2 regions of the Arthrobacter sp. 05L417 genome follow, and region 2 is predicted to be linked to the other one. Evidence: riboswitches for the same ligand, from Rfam matches in the RefSeq annotation. Region 2 holds a riboswitch; the other holds the start of a gene.
The links. Region 2 has a riboswitch for thiamine pyrophosphate ahead of AC1DJW_RS10320 (ECF transporter S component). Riboswitches for the same ligand answer to the same signal wherever they lie in the genome.

Region 1 (5,249 bases), on a different contig from region 2:
TGGGCGCCGACGGACAGCCAGTACTGTGCACGCTCGGAGACGACCTCGATGTACGAGGGCTCTTCGGTGGGGTGGTACTTGCCGATTTCTTCAATCGCACGGCCATCGCGCTTGGCGCGGGAGTCCATGACGACGATGCGGTAGTACGGTGCGCGCATCTTACCGAAGCGCTTAAGGCGAATCTTTACGGCCACTTTTGTGGTCACTCCTGTTTCTGAAACGGGGTTGAGCCCGTCGTTCTGCACCCGTGGGGCGGGCCATACTTGAGGGTTCCAAGGACAAGATGCACGCACGGAGAGAGGGGCCACGCGGATCGAGTACCTGTCTATTGTGCCAGATGGCAGCCAGTATTTCGAACACGCGGCCGTGCGGCGGGTTTACCGCAGGGTTACTGCTCGGCGGACCAGACGTAGAGACCGGCCCGTTCGGCCTTCTCGACGTCGCTCGCGAGCGACGCCAACTGCTGGACATACAGCCGGGACTGTTGGGCGTCAAAGGGCATATCTTCTTGGGCCGCCCAGCGTTCGGCGACGTCGTCGAGGATGCTTCCCTCGCCCTCGGTCTCGTAGCTGAGAAGCTCAGACAAGGCACGCACCATGGCTTCGGGGACGCCCAGCAAGGCGTCGCTGGTGACGTCCACCAAAGCGAGCTCATAGTCGGCCCCGGCTGCGTGCACGGCCGTGCCGGCCAGGTCGCCAAGTTGTTCTACTTCAAAATCGCTGATTCCCGGGATCCGTACCGCGGCGCCGGATACGTCACTGCCCTTCTCCAGGGCAGCGGCCCTCTTGAGTGCTTCATCGTGGGTGGCAACAAAGATTTCAGCAAAGCCCATGGAAACTACTCTCATTCATTCGTGCCAACGGAGCTGCGGCGTGGCCGAAAAGTGCGCGCCACGCCGTCGAGCCTAAGTGTAACTTGCGAGGGGTCCCCGGCTGAGCGAAGCGAAGTCGGGGAGCAAGTTGGACGCTAGCGGACGGCGACGCGCAGCCGGTTGCGCCACGGGTCCTCGAAGCGCAGCTCCTGGCCGGTGTGGTGGGACGCGATGCCGGCAACCTTGAGGCGATCGGCGAGCGCGCCGACGTCGTCTCCTGACGGCACCTCGATGACCACCTCGCCGAGGCCGAGCGTGTCCTTGCGCGGACCTGCACCGCGGCTGTTCCACACATTCATGGCCATGTGGTGGTGGTAGCCGCCCGCGGAGACGAACAGGGCCTGCCCATGCCAGCCGGCCGTCTGCTCGAAGCCCAGGGTGTCGACGTAGAAATCATGGGCGGTCCGCACGTCGCCCACCTGCAGGTGGACATGCCCGACGCCGGCGCCCGCCTCATGCTGGCCGGTCACCGCCGATTCGCTCAAGTACTGCTGGAGGTAGCGCTGCGGCGGGAGCGGCAGGCTGTCCATGACGACCGAACTACCGTTCCACTCCCAGCCTTCGCGGGGCTTGTCGTAGTAGAGCTCGATGCCGTTGCCCTCCGGGTCGGTGAAGTAGAAGGCCTCGCTGACGAGGTGGTCTGCGCTGCCGACGAAGGCATGGGGTTCGTATTGCGCCGCCGAGGCAACAGTTGCGGCGAGCGATGACTGGTCTTCGAAGAGCAAAGCCGTGTGGAAGAGCCCGGCCTCTCCGCGGCCCGGGATCTGGAGCCCGGAGGCCGGAGCCAAGTGCACCAGCGGCTTGCCGAGCCTGCCAAAGTAGAGTCCGCCATCCTGTTCGGCGACGACGTCCAGGCCCAGCGCCCGCTGGTAGTAGTCGCCCATGAGCTTCATGTCCCCCACTTTGAGCATGACAGCGCCCATGGTGAGTTCGGCAGGAAGGAGATCCTGGCTGGATGTGATGGTCATGTGAAACTCCCGGCTTTCGTGGCGCCGCCCTTCGGCAACCTCTATCTATCTAAATTACTTGAAGCTTCAATTTATTCCTAATGCCCGGCGCTTCTTGAAATGTGTCCCCTCAGCACGGTGCATTGCGGCTTCAGCACGATCTCAAGGGACGCACGGGGATCGTTTGCGTAGAGCACGACGTCGGCACTGGCGCCTTCGCTGATGCCGTCGGCACCCAGCCACTCGCGGGCGGACCAGCAGGCGGCATCGAGGGCGGCTGCCGCCGGAAGGCCGGCCTGGTGCAGTTCCAGAATTTCCTCGCCGATCCGGCCGTGCTTGATGACGCTGCCGGCGTCGGTCCCGGCATACACCCGCACTCCGGCGTCGAACGCCTCGAGGACCCGCTCATGCCGGCGCTCCCACAACGCGATCATGTGGGCGGCGTAACGCGGGAACTTGGTTTCAGCCTGCTTCGCGATGTCCGGAAAAGTCGCAATGTTGATGAGGGTCGGGACGATCGGAACATCCTGGTCCAGCAGCCGCGGAATATGGTGCGGGAGGAGACCGGTGGCGTGCTCGATGCAGTCGATGCCGGCGTCGAGCACGTCGTCGATAGTCCCTTCGGCGAAGCAATGGGCGGTCACCCGGGCCCCCTCGTCGTGTGCCGCCGCCACCGCGTCCTTGACGACGGCGGCCGGGAAGGACGGGCCAAGATCCCCGGCCGAGCGGTCGATCCAGTCCCCGACGATCTTGACCCAGCCGTCTCCGGACCGGGCCTGCTTACGCACCGCCTCCACCAGTTCCTCCGGCTCAACCTCTTCGGCCAGCCCGGGGATGTACCGGCGTTGCCTCGCGATGTGCCTGCCTGCGCGGATGATCCTGGGCATGTCCGTCCGGCGCTGCAGCCAGCGCGTGTCACTTGCGGATCCCGCGTCGCGGATCAAGAGCGTCCCGGCGTTACGATCCGCCGTTGCCTGCAGACGGGCAGTCTCCTCGTCCACCGCTCCACCCTTGCCCAAGCCAACATGGCAGTGTGAGTCGACAAGTCCGGGCGCCACCCATCCGTCCAGGACGACGTCCGGTACGGCAGCAGGCCGCAAAAAGGTCAGCCGTCCGTCGACCGACCAGAGGCCGCGCCGTTCCACGTCCGGCCCGGTGAGGACGGTGCCGCTGAATTCGATGATTTCCGCCATGATTCCACCCTAGACTCCGACGCCGCGCCGGGCCCGGTCACATCTGTCCTCGGTCACATCTGTCTCTGGAACTCTCAGCTGTGGTAGCTTCGTCTACGACCACACGGGGGCCCTTGCAAGGGCTGAGATCGGGCTGACGCAGCCTGCGACCGTTGAACCTGTCCGGGTAATGCCGGCGAAGGAAGTGAGTAATCCTTTGAGCACCAAAGAAACACAGCTGAGCCCTACCCAAAACGGATCGGCCCAAGAGGTGACACAGTCCCTCAAGTCGCATTCCCTCTCGTTCCTTGAAGATGCCGAAACGGGAATCCGGGTTCCAGTGACTGAAATAGCCCTGGAACCGTCCCCGAACGGCGAGGCCAACGCGCCATTCCAGGTGTACCGCACCGAAGGACCCGGTAGTGATCCCGTGGTGGGCCTCGAACCGTTCCGCAGCGGGTGGATCGAAGCCCGCGGCGACACCGAGGCCTACAGCGGCCGCGAACGGAACCTTCTCGACGACGGCAAGTCTGCCGTGCGCCGCGGCGCCGCCTCCGCGGAGTGGAAGGGCGCACAGCCGGTGCCCCGCCGCGCCGTCGACGGCAAGACCGTGACACAGATGCACTATGCCAAGCAGGGCATCGTGACGCCCGAAATGCAGTTCGTGGCACTACGCGAAAACTGCGATGTTGAACTGGTCCGCAGCGAAGTCGCCGCAGGCCGGGCCATCATCCCCAACAACATCAACCACCCCGAATCCGAACCGATGATCATCGGCAAGGCGTTCCTGGTGAAGATCAATGCCAATATCGGCAACTCGGCCGTCACCAGTTCCATCGCCGAGGAAGTGGACAAGTTGCAGTGGGCAACGCAATGGGGCGCCGACACGGTCATGGACCTGTCCACGGGCGACGACATCCACACCACCCGTGAGTGGATCATCCGCAACTCCCCCGTGCCGATCGGCACCGTGCCCATTTACCAGGCCCTCGAGAAAGTCAACGGCGAAGCGAACAAGCTCACGTGGGAAATCTTCCGCGACACTGTCATTGAACAGTGCGAGCAGGGCGTGGACTACATGACCATCCACGCCGGCGTGTTGCTGCGCTACGTGCCGCTCACCGCCAACCGCGTCACGGGCATCGTCTCCCGCGGCGGCTCCATCATGGCGGGCTGGTGCCTGGCCCACCACGAGGAAAACTTCCTCTACACCCACTTCGACGAGCTCTGCGAAATTTTCGCCAAGTACGACGTCGCGTTCTCCCTCGGCGACGGCTTGCGCCCGGGAGCGACGGCGGACGCCAACGACGCCGCGCAGTTCGCCGAGCTCGACACCCTGGCCGAGCTGACGCAGCGGGCGTGGGAATTCGACGTCCAGGTCATGGTGGAAGGACCCGGCCACGTTCCCTTCCACTTGGTGCGGGAAAACGTGGAGCGCCAGCAGGAGCTTTGCAAGGGCGCTCCGTTCTACACCTTGGGTCCCCTGGTCACCGACGTCGCTCCGGGCTACGACCACATCACCTCGGCCATCGGCGCCACGGAGATCGCACGCTACGGAACCGCGATGCTCTGCTACGTCACCCCGAAGGAACACCTGGGCCTGCCAAACAAGGACGACGTCAAGACCGGCGTGATCACGTACAAGATCGCCGCCCACGCCGCGGACCTTGCCAAGGGACACCCGGGCGCCCACGAACGCGACGATGCCCTCTCCAAGGCCCGCTTCGAGTTCCGCTGGCGTGACCAGTTCGCCCTGTCATTGGATCCAGTCACGGCCGAAGCGTTCCACGACGAGACCCTCCCCGCCGAACCGGCCAAGACGGCGCATTTCTGCTCCATGTGTGGCCCGAAATTCTGCTCCATGCGCATCAGCCAGGACATCCGCGACGAATACGGCTCCGCGGATTCCCAGGCAGCCATCGCGGAAATGTACAGCGGGATGCGCGAAAAGAGCGAGGAGTTCCTGGCATCCGGCGGAAAGGTCTACCTGCCCGAACTCGAGGTTCCCGCAGGAAAACGTGAGGCGACGTCAGGAAGCCTGAACTGATCAGGAAGCTTGGACTGACCCGGCGCGGCTGACATCCGCGATGAAGGAGCGGATCATCCGGTCTCCTTCAACTGAGTCATGAGGCCGGTGTCCTCCAGCCGCAACGCGGTGGAGGGCACCGGTTTCCTGCAGGTAGCCGGCGATCTCTTCGTACAGGGGTTCCCAACCACCGGTCAGGACAAGCGTGGGAACGCCCGGCACAATGTGCAGGG
Region 2 (5,249 bases):
CTCGGCGGGAATGCCAAAGTTCCAGGAATCGCGGCACCGCAGGGTGACGCACCCACCGGGGCCGTACCGCAGGGAGGTGGCAAGTGAGCCGCAAGCGGATTTCGTTCCGCACCGAGTTGCCCCTGCTGGTCTGGCTGGTGGTCGTTTGGGGTGCGCTTTGGCGGGACTTCAGCCCCGGCAACCTGGTGTTCGGTGCGCTGATCGCGGTGGTGGTAGCCAGGGTCTTCTACTTGCCTCCAGTGGAGCTCAGCGGACGATTCAACGTGCTGCGGGCCATTCCTTTCGCCGTCGTGTTCCTTGGCAAAGTGGTGGCCGCGAGTTTCCAGGTCATGTACTTGGCGGCCTTCCGGGGCCCCTCGGTAACCAACGCCGTCGTCGCGGTTCCCCTGCGTAGCCACTCCGACCTCATGGTGACCGCAACAGGGCACGTGATTTCGCTGATTCCGGGTTCCCTGGTGGTGGAGGTGGACCGCTCGACGTCCACGCTCTATATCCACGGGCTCAATGTCCGCAACGATGTGGACACCGCCAAGCTGCGCAAGGAAGTGCAGGACACGGAGGCCTCGTTGATCCGGATCATGGGTACCCGCACGGAATTGGACGCACTCCAGGCCGAAGGCTGGCCTGCAACGAGGGGAGCCGGCTCATGAAAGACATCGTGCTGATCGTCACGGCGGTGATTCTTAGCCTCGCGGCGGCAGGCGCGATCTACAGGATCGCCGTCGGGCCTTCATTGCTGGACCGGGTGCTCGCCTCAGACGTGCTGCTCGCCATACTGGGTGCCGCGCTGGCCATCGACATGGCCGTCAACAGGCACCTCAACAACCTCGTGCTGCTCGTCGCGCTGACGCTGATCGGGTTCATCGGATCGGTGACGGTGGCCCGCTTCGTGGCCGACCGGAGGGGACAAGTCAATGACTCCTAACGCCACCGGAGCGGACGCCGTCATCGATGCCGTCACCGCGGTACTGCTGATTGTTGGTGCCCTGATGTCATTGGGCGCGGCAATTGGACTGTTGCGGTTCCCGGACCTCATGAGCCGCATGCATGCAGCTACCAAGCCCCAAGTGCTGGGGCTGTTCCTTGTCTTGGCGGCCATGGGGCTGCAGATGCGCGAATGGTGGGTTTGGCCGGTCCTCGCGGTCGCTTGGATTTTCCAACTGCTGACTGTGCCCGTGTCCGCACACATGGTGGGCCGGGCAGGGTACCGGACCAAGCACCTCCACCCCGAGCTTCTCAGCACAGACGAACTCGAGGCCGTGGTGCTGCGGGCTGCCGGTCAACGGGCGGCGGAGAAAGCTCAAGAAGCGGGCTCGGCAATGCCCCACGCTGGGAACGCCCGCAACGGCGGGAGCGCAGGTCCTAACGGCGTCAACGGCGGGCCGTCAGCCTAGACGATGTCCTGCGTCTTCGAGAAGCGGGAGATGGCGCGCTGGGTGCTCCGGCCGGCGAGAACCTGGATGACGGCACTGACAGTTGCCGAAATCAGGGCGAAGGTCAGCGCTGAGCGGAGGCTCGTCTCCATGTCGTCGTGTCCCTTGGGCGGCTTGTTGCCCGTGGTTTTTTCCCACAGCGCGTTGACGAGCTTGGTGCCGACAAAGCCTGCGCCGATGCTCACGCCGGTGCCGAGCAGTTTGATGAGGAGGTTCATTCCGGGACTCCTTGCGGGTGGAAACAGGACCGTCCCCAGCCTAACCCCACTTCAGGGCAGTTCCGGAGCAACGGATGGGGCTTGGCGCCTCAGCCGGAAGAACTCCTGCAAGGCTCCCGGCTTTGGACGCACGGGAACAATGTCACGGTCTTCGGCCAGCACCGCTTCCACCGTGCCGAGGGCGAGGAGCTCATCCAGTAGCGCCAGCGTGGGTGGCATGAGCTTGAGCGTTCCGGCGGCTTCGGCATCCAGGATTCCGCGGACCGGCATCCACAAGGACGATGACGCTTCCGTGGTCTGGTGCCTTGGCTCGGCTCCGGAAACCGGGCAAGCAAGGTAGAAGTACGTGTCGAAGCGCTTGGGCTGGTCCGGCGGAGTGACCCAGTTGGCCCATGGGCGGAGGGTGGCGGCGTCGAGCTTCAGCCCGGCCTCTTCGAACACCTCACGCTGCGCGGCCGCCAGTACCCGGCCCGCGTTGAACCGGGCGGAGGAAGGCTCGACGGCGATGCTGCTCCGGTGCCATGCGGCGGCGTGGCGCTCGACGACGTCGTCCGTGAAGTCCCAGCCGGAGCTGTCCGCCTGGTCCACTCGTCCGCCCGGGAAGACGACCATTCCGGCAGCGAAATCCATCGTGGACACCCGGTGCTGGACGAACACCTCCAAAGCCTGCGCCGCGTCTCCAGAGCGCCCAGGAACTGCGGCATCCCGGAGCAGGATCACGCTCGCGGCGAGCCTCGGTTCGGCCACTGTGGTGCTGTTCGCTTCGCCCATGCCTGCCAAGACCGCTCCTTTGCCCGCTTGCTGTGTCACATTCTGCTGGATCATTCTCCCAGTTTCTGTGGCCGCCCGCGCCATTCCGGGCCGGACTGCGCTCGCCCGGCAAATGATCCAGGGGAATCCGTCGGAACGCTTTTTGCCGCCGCGCCCGCAACCCCTCCAAGGTGTAAACTGAACCACGCCCAAAAGGGTGGATTGATAACGACAGGGGAGCGCCGCCGTCGGGCTCGCAGCAATGCGGCACGGAGGACGGGCGCTGAGAGTGCGGACAGCCGCAGACCCTCGAACCTGATCCGGCTAGTACCGGCGCAAGGGAGTCGAGTTCTCATAGTGTCCGGAACCGGCGCGGCGGAGGCCGCTCGCAGGCAACCGGGGAACACTTTCCCCTCCTGTTCCTCAGGAGGACAAAATGACTGGTATTTCTGCAAGGCCGGGCCTCACCAAGCCTGGTTACAACTGGCGCGTCGTGGACATTGTCGTGGCGGCACTGATCTCGATCGCCGGTGGCGTGATCTTCTGGGCATGGGACCAGATGGCTCTGGTCGCCACGCCTATGTCCGCCGGCTACCCGCCCCTGAGCGGCCTGATCGCCGGCGGCTGGATGATTCCGGCAGTCTTGGGCATGCTCATCGTCCGCAAGCCCGGTGCGGCAATTTTCTGCGAAACAGTGGCCGCCACGAGTGAGCTCATCATGGGTTCGCAGTACGGCACCACGGTGCTGATCTCGGGCCTGCTCCAGGGCCTCGGTGCGGAACTCATCTTCCTGGCCTTCATGTACAAGAAGTTCAACCTGCCGGTGTCCCTGCTGGCCGGTGCCGGTGCGGGCCTGTTCTGCGGTCTGAACGACTCCTTCCTGCCGTGGGGCTGGAACATCGCCTACGAACCGGTCGACAAGCTCGCGTACATCGTGTTCTGCACGGTCTCCGGGGCCGTCATTGCCGGTGCCCTGTCCTGGATCGCGACCCGCGGCCTGGCCAAGACCGGTGTGCTGAGCGCGTTCGCGTCCCGCAAGGCCGCTTCGGAGCCCGTCTTTTCCTGATGCCCAGTCCTGATTCCGGCACCTCTGCCGTGGTGCGACCCGCCGCCATTTCCGCGCAAGGCTGGGGCTGGCGGCACGCCGGCCGCACCACGCAGGCCATCCACGCCCTCGACCTGGACATCCGTCCCGGCGAGCGTGTTCTGCTGCTTGGCCCCTCGGGCGCAGGCAAGTCGACCCTCCTGCATGCCCTGGCTGGCGTGTTGGGCGAGGAAGGCGACGACGCCGACGAGACCGGTTCGTTGCTCGTGGATGGTGTTTCGCCGAAGGCCCAGCGGGGCCGTGCCGGACTCATGCAACAGGACCCCGAAACCCAGGTGGTGCTTTCCCGGCTGGGCGACGACGTCGCGTTCGGCGCCGAAAACCTTTGCGTGCCGCGGGAAGAAATCTGGAAGCGGGTCCATGAAGCGCTCGACGACGTCGGGCTGCGGCGTAGTGCCGGTGGCAGTGCGAGCGGCAACTTTGCGCTCGACCACCCGACGTCGGCCCTCTCGGGCGGGCAGAAACAACGCCTTGCGCTGGCCGGCATCCTCGCGATGCGGCCCGGCTTGATCCTCCTGGACGAACCGACCGCCAACCTGGACCCCGCCGGAGTGTTGGAGGTCCGCGATGCCGTGGGCCGCTGCCTCGACAAGACCGGCGCCACTTTGGTGGTGGTGGAACACCGGGTTTCGGTCTGGAAAGACCTTGTGGACCGGATCGTGGTGCTCCAGCCGGGCAGTTCCTCCTCCACGGGAGTCTCGACGCCGGCGGTGCTCCTGGACGGCGATCCGGACACCGTTCTGGCGCAAGCAAGGGACATGCTCACTGCTGCGGGCGTTTGGGTGCCCGGGTACGTGCCGGCCACCCGGCCACGTTCGGGAACAGGCGCCGGAACGGCGGCCGGCTCCGGGGCGGGGAACGGGGCGCGGAGCTCCGCGGCGAGGAGCGGGGGAGAGCTACTGCTCGCCACCCAGGAGCTCGCGGTGTCCCGCGAGCGGTCACGGCGCCGGGGGTTCAAAACCATCCCGCCCCTTCCCGTGCAGGCCGGACTCAACGCCGAAGTGTTCGCCGGGCGAGCGCTGACCATCACTGGCCCCAACGGCGCGGGAAAATCGACCTTCGCTTTGACTCTCGCGGGGCTGTTGGCGCCGGTGTCCGGGGCGGTGACAGCCGCCGTCGGGCTCAGCGACGGTGCCGGCACTGACCCGTTGAAGTGGAAGGCCCAGCAGCTGATCTCCCGCATCGGGACCGTGTTCCAGGAGCCCGAGCACCAGTTCGTCACCGGCCGGGTGCTCGACGAGCTGATGTTCGGCCCCAAGCATCTTGGCCATGGCGAGGAGCGCGTGGACGAGTTGCTGGAGCGGCTGCGCTTGGGGCATCTCGTGGACGCCAACCCGTACACGCTCTCCGGTGGCGAAAAGCGACGGCTGTCGGTGGCCACGGTGCTCGCCGCGCACCCCCGCGTCCTGGTGCTGGACGAACCCACTTTTGGCCAGGACGCCAACACGTGGGCTGAGCTTGCGTCGTTCCTGTCTGAACTGCTCGACGCCGGCACATCCGTGGTTTCCGTGACCCACGACCAGGAATTCAGCTCCGTCCTTGGCGGCGCCGAGATGCGGCTCGAGCCTGCATTCCAAGGCGGCGCCCGGCAGGAAGCGGGTGCGGCATGAGGGACGCACTGACCCTGCGCGGCAACAATGCCCTCCTGACACGCGCGAATCCGCTGGCCAAGTTCGTGTCGGTCTTCCTGGTCACCCTGGTTTTGGCGTTGTCCATCGACTTGGTGTCAGCCTCGACCGCGCT

Region 1: linked by a shared signal. The riboswitch ahead of thiC (phosphomethylpyrimidine synthase ThiC) and the one ahead of AC1DJW_RS10320 (ECF transporter S component) in region 2 are both predicted to bind thiamine pyrophosphate.

The regions. Positions count from the first base shown of each region.
Region 1 covers NZ_JBFTOG010000017.1:16,425-21,673, forward strand. Annotated here, with positions in the region: gene rpsP (30S ribosomal protein S16) at 1-194, opposite strand, end outside; gene AC1DJW_RS13775 (hypothetical protein) at 389-832, opposite strand; gene AC1DJW_RS13780 (VOC family protein) at 967-1,839, opposite strand; gene AC1DJW_RS13785 (amidohydrolase family protein) at 1,917-3,011, opposite strand; TPP riboswitch at 3,105-3,212, shown strand; gene thiC (phosphomethylpyrimidine synthase ThiC) at 3,208-5,037, shown strand; gene AC1DJW_RS13795 (alpha/beta fold hydrolase) at 5,038-5,249, opposite strand, start outside.
Region 2 covers NZ_JBFTOG010000010.1:63,025-68,273, reverse strand. Annotated here, with positions in the region: gene AC1DJW_RS10350 (Na+/H+ antiporter subunit D) at 1-87, shown strand, start outside; gene AC1DJW_RS10345 (Na+/H+ antiporter subunit E) at 84-650, shown strand; gene AC1DJW_RS10340 (MrpF/PhaF family protein) at 647-925, shown strand; gene mnhG (monovalent cation/H(+) antiporter subunit G) at 915-1,394, shown strand; gene AC1DJW_RS10330 (DUF4235 domain-containing protein) at 1,391-1,651, opposite strand; gene AC1DJW_RS10325 (NUDIX hydrolase) at 1,703-2,476, opposite strand; TPP riboswitch at 2,625-2,761, shown strand; gene AC1DJW_RS10320 (ECF transporter S component) at 2,838-3,467, shown strand; gene AC1DJW_RS10315 (ABC transporter ATP-binding protein) at 3,467-5,116, shown strand; gene AC1DJW_RS10310 (energy-coupling factor transporter transmembrane component T family protein) at 5,113-5,249, shown strand, end outside.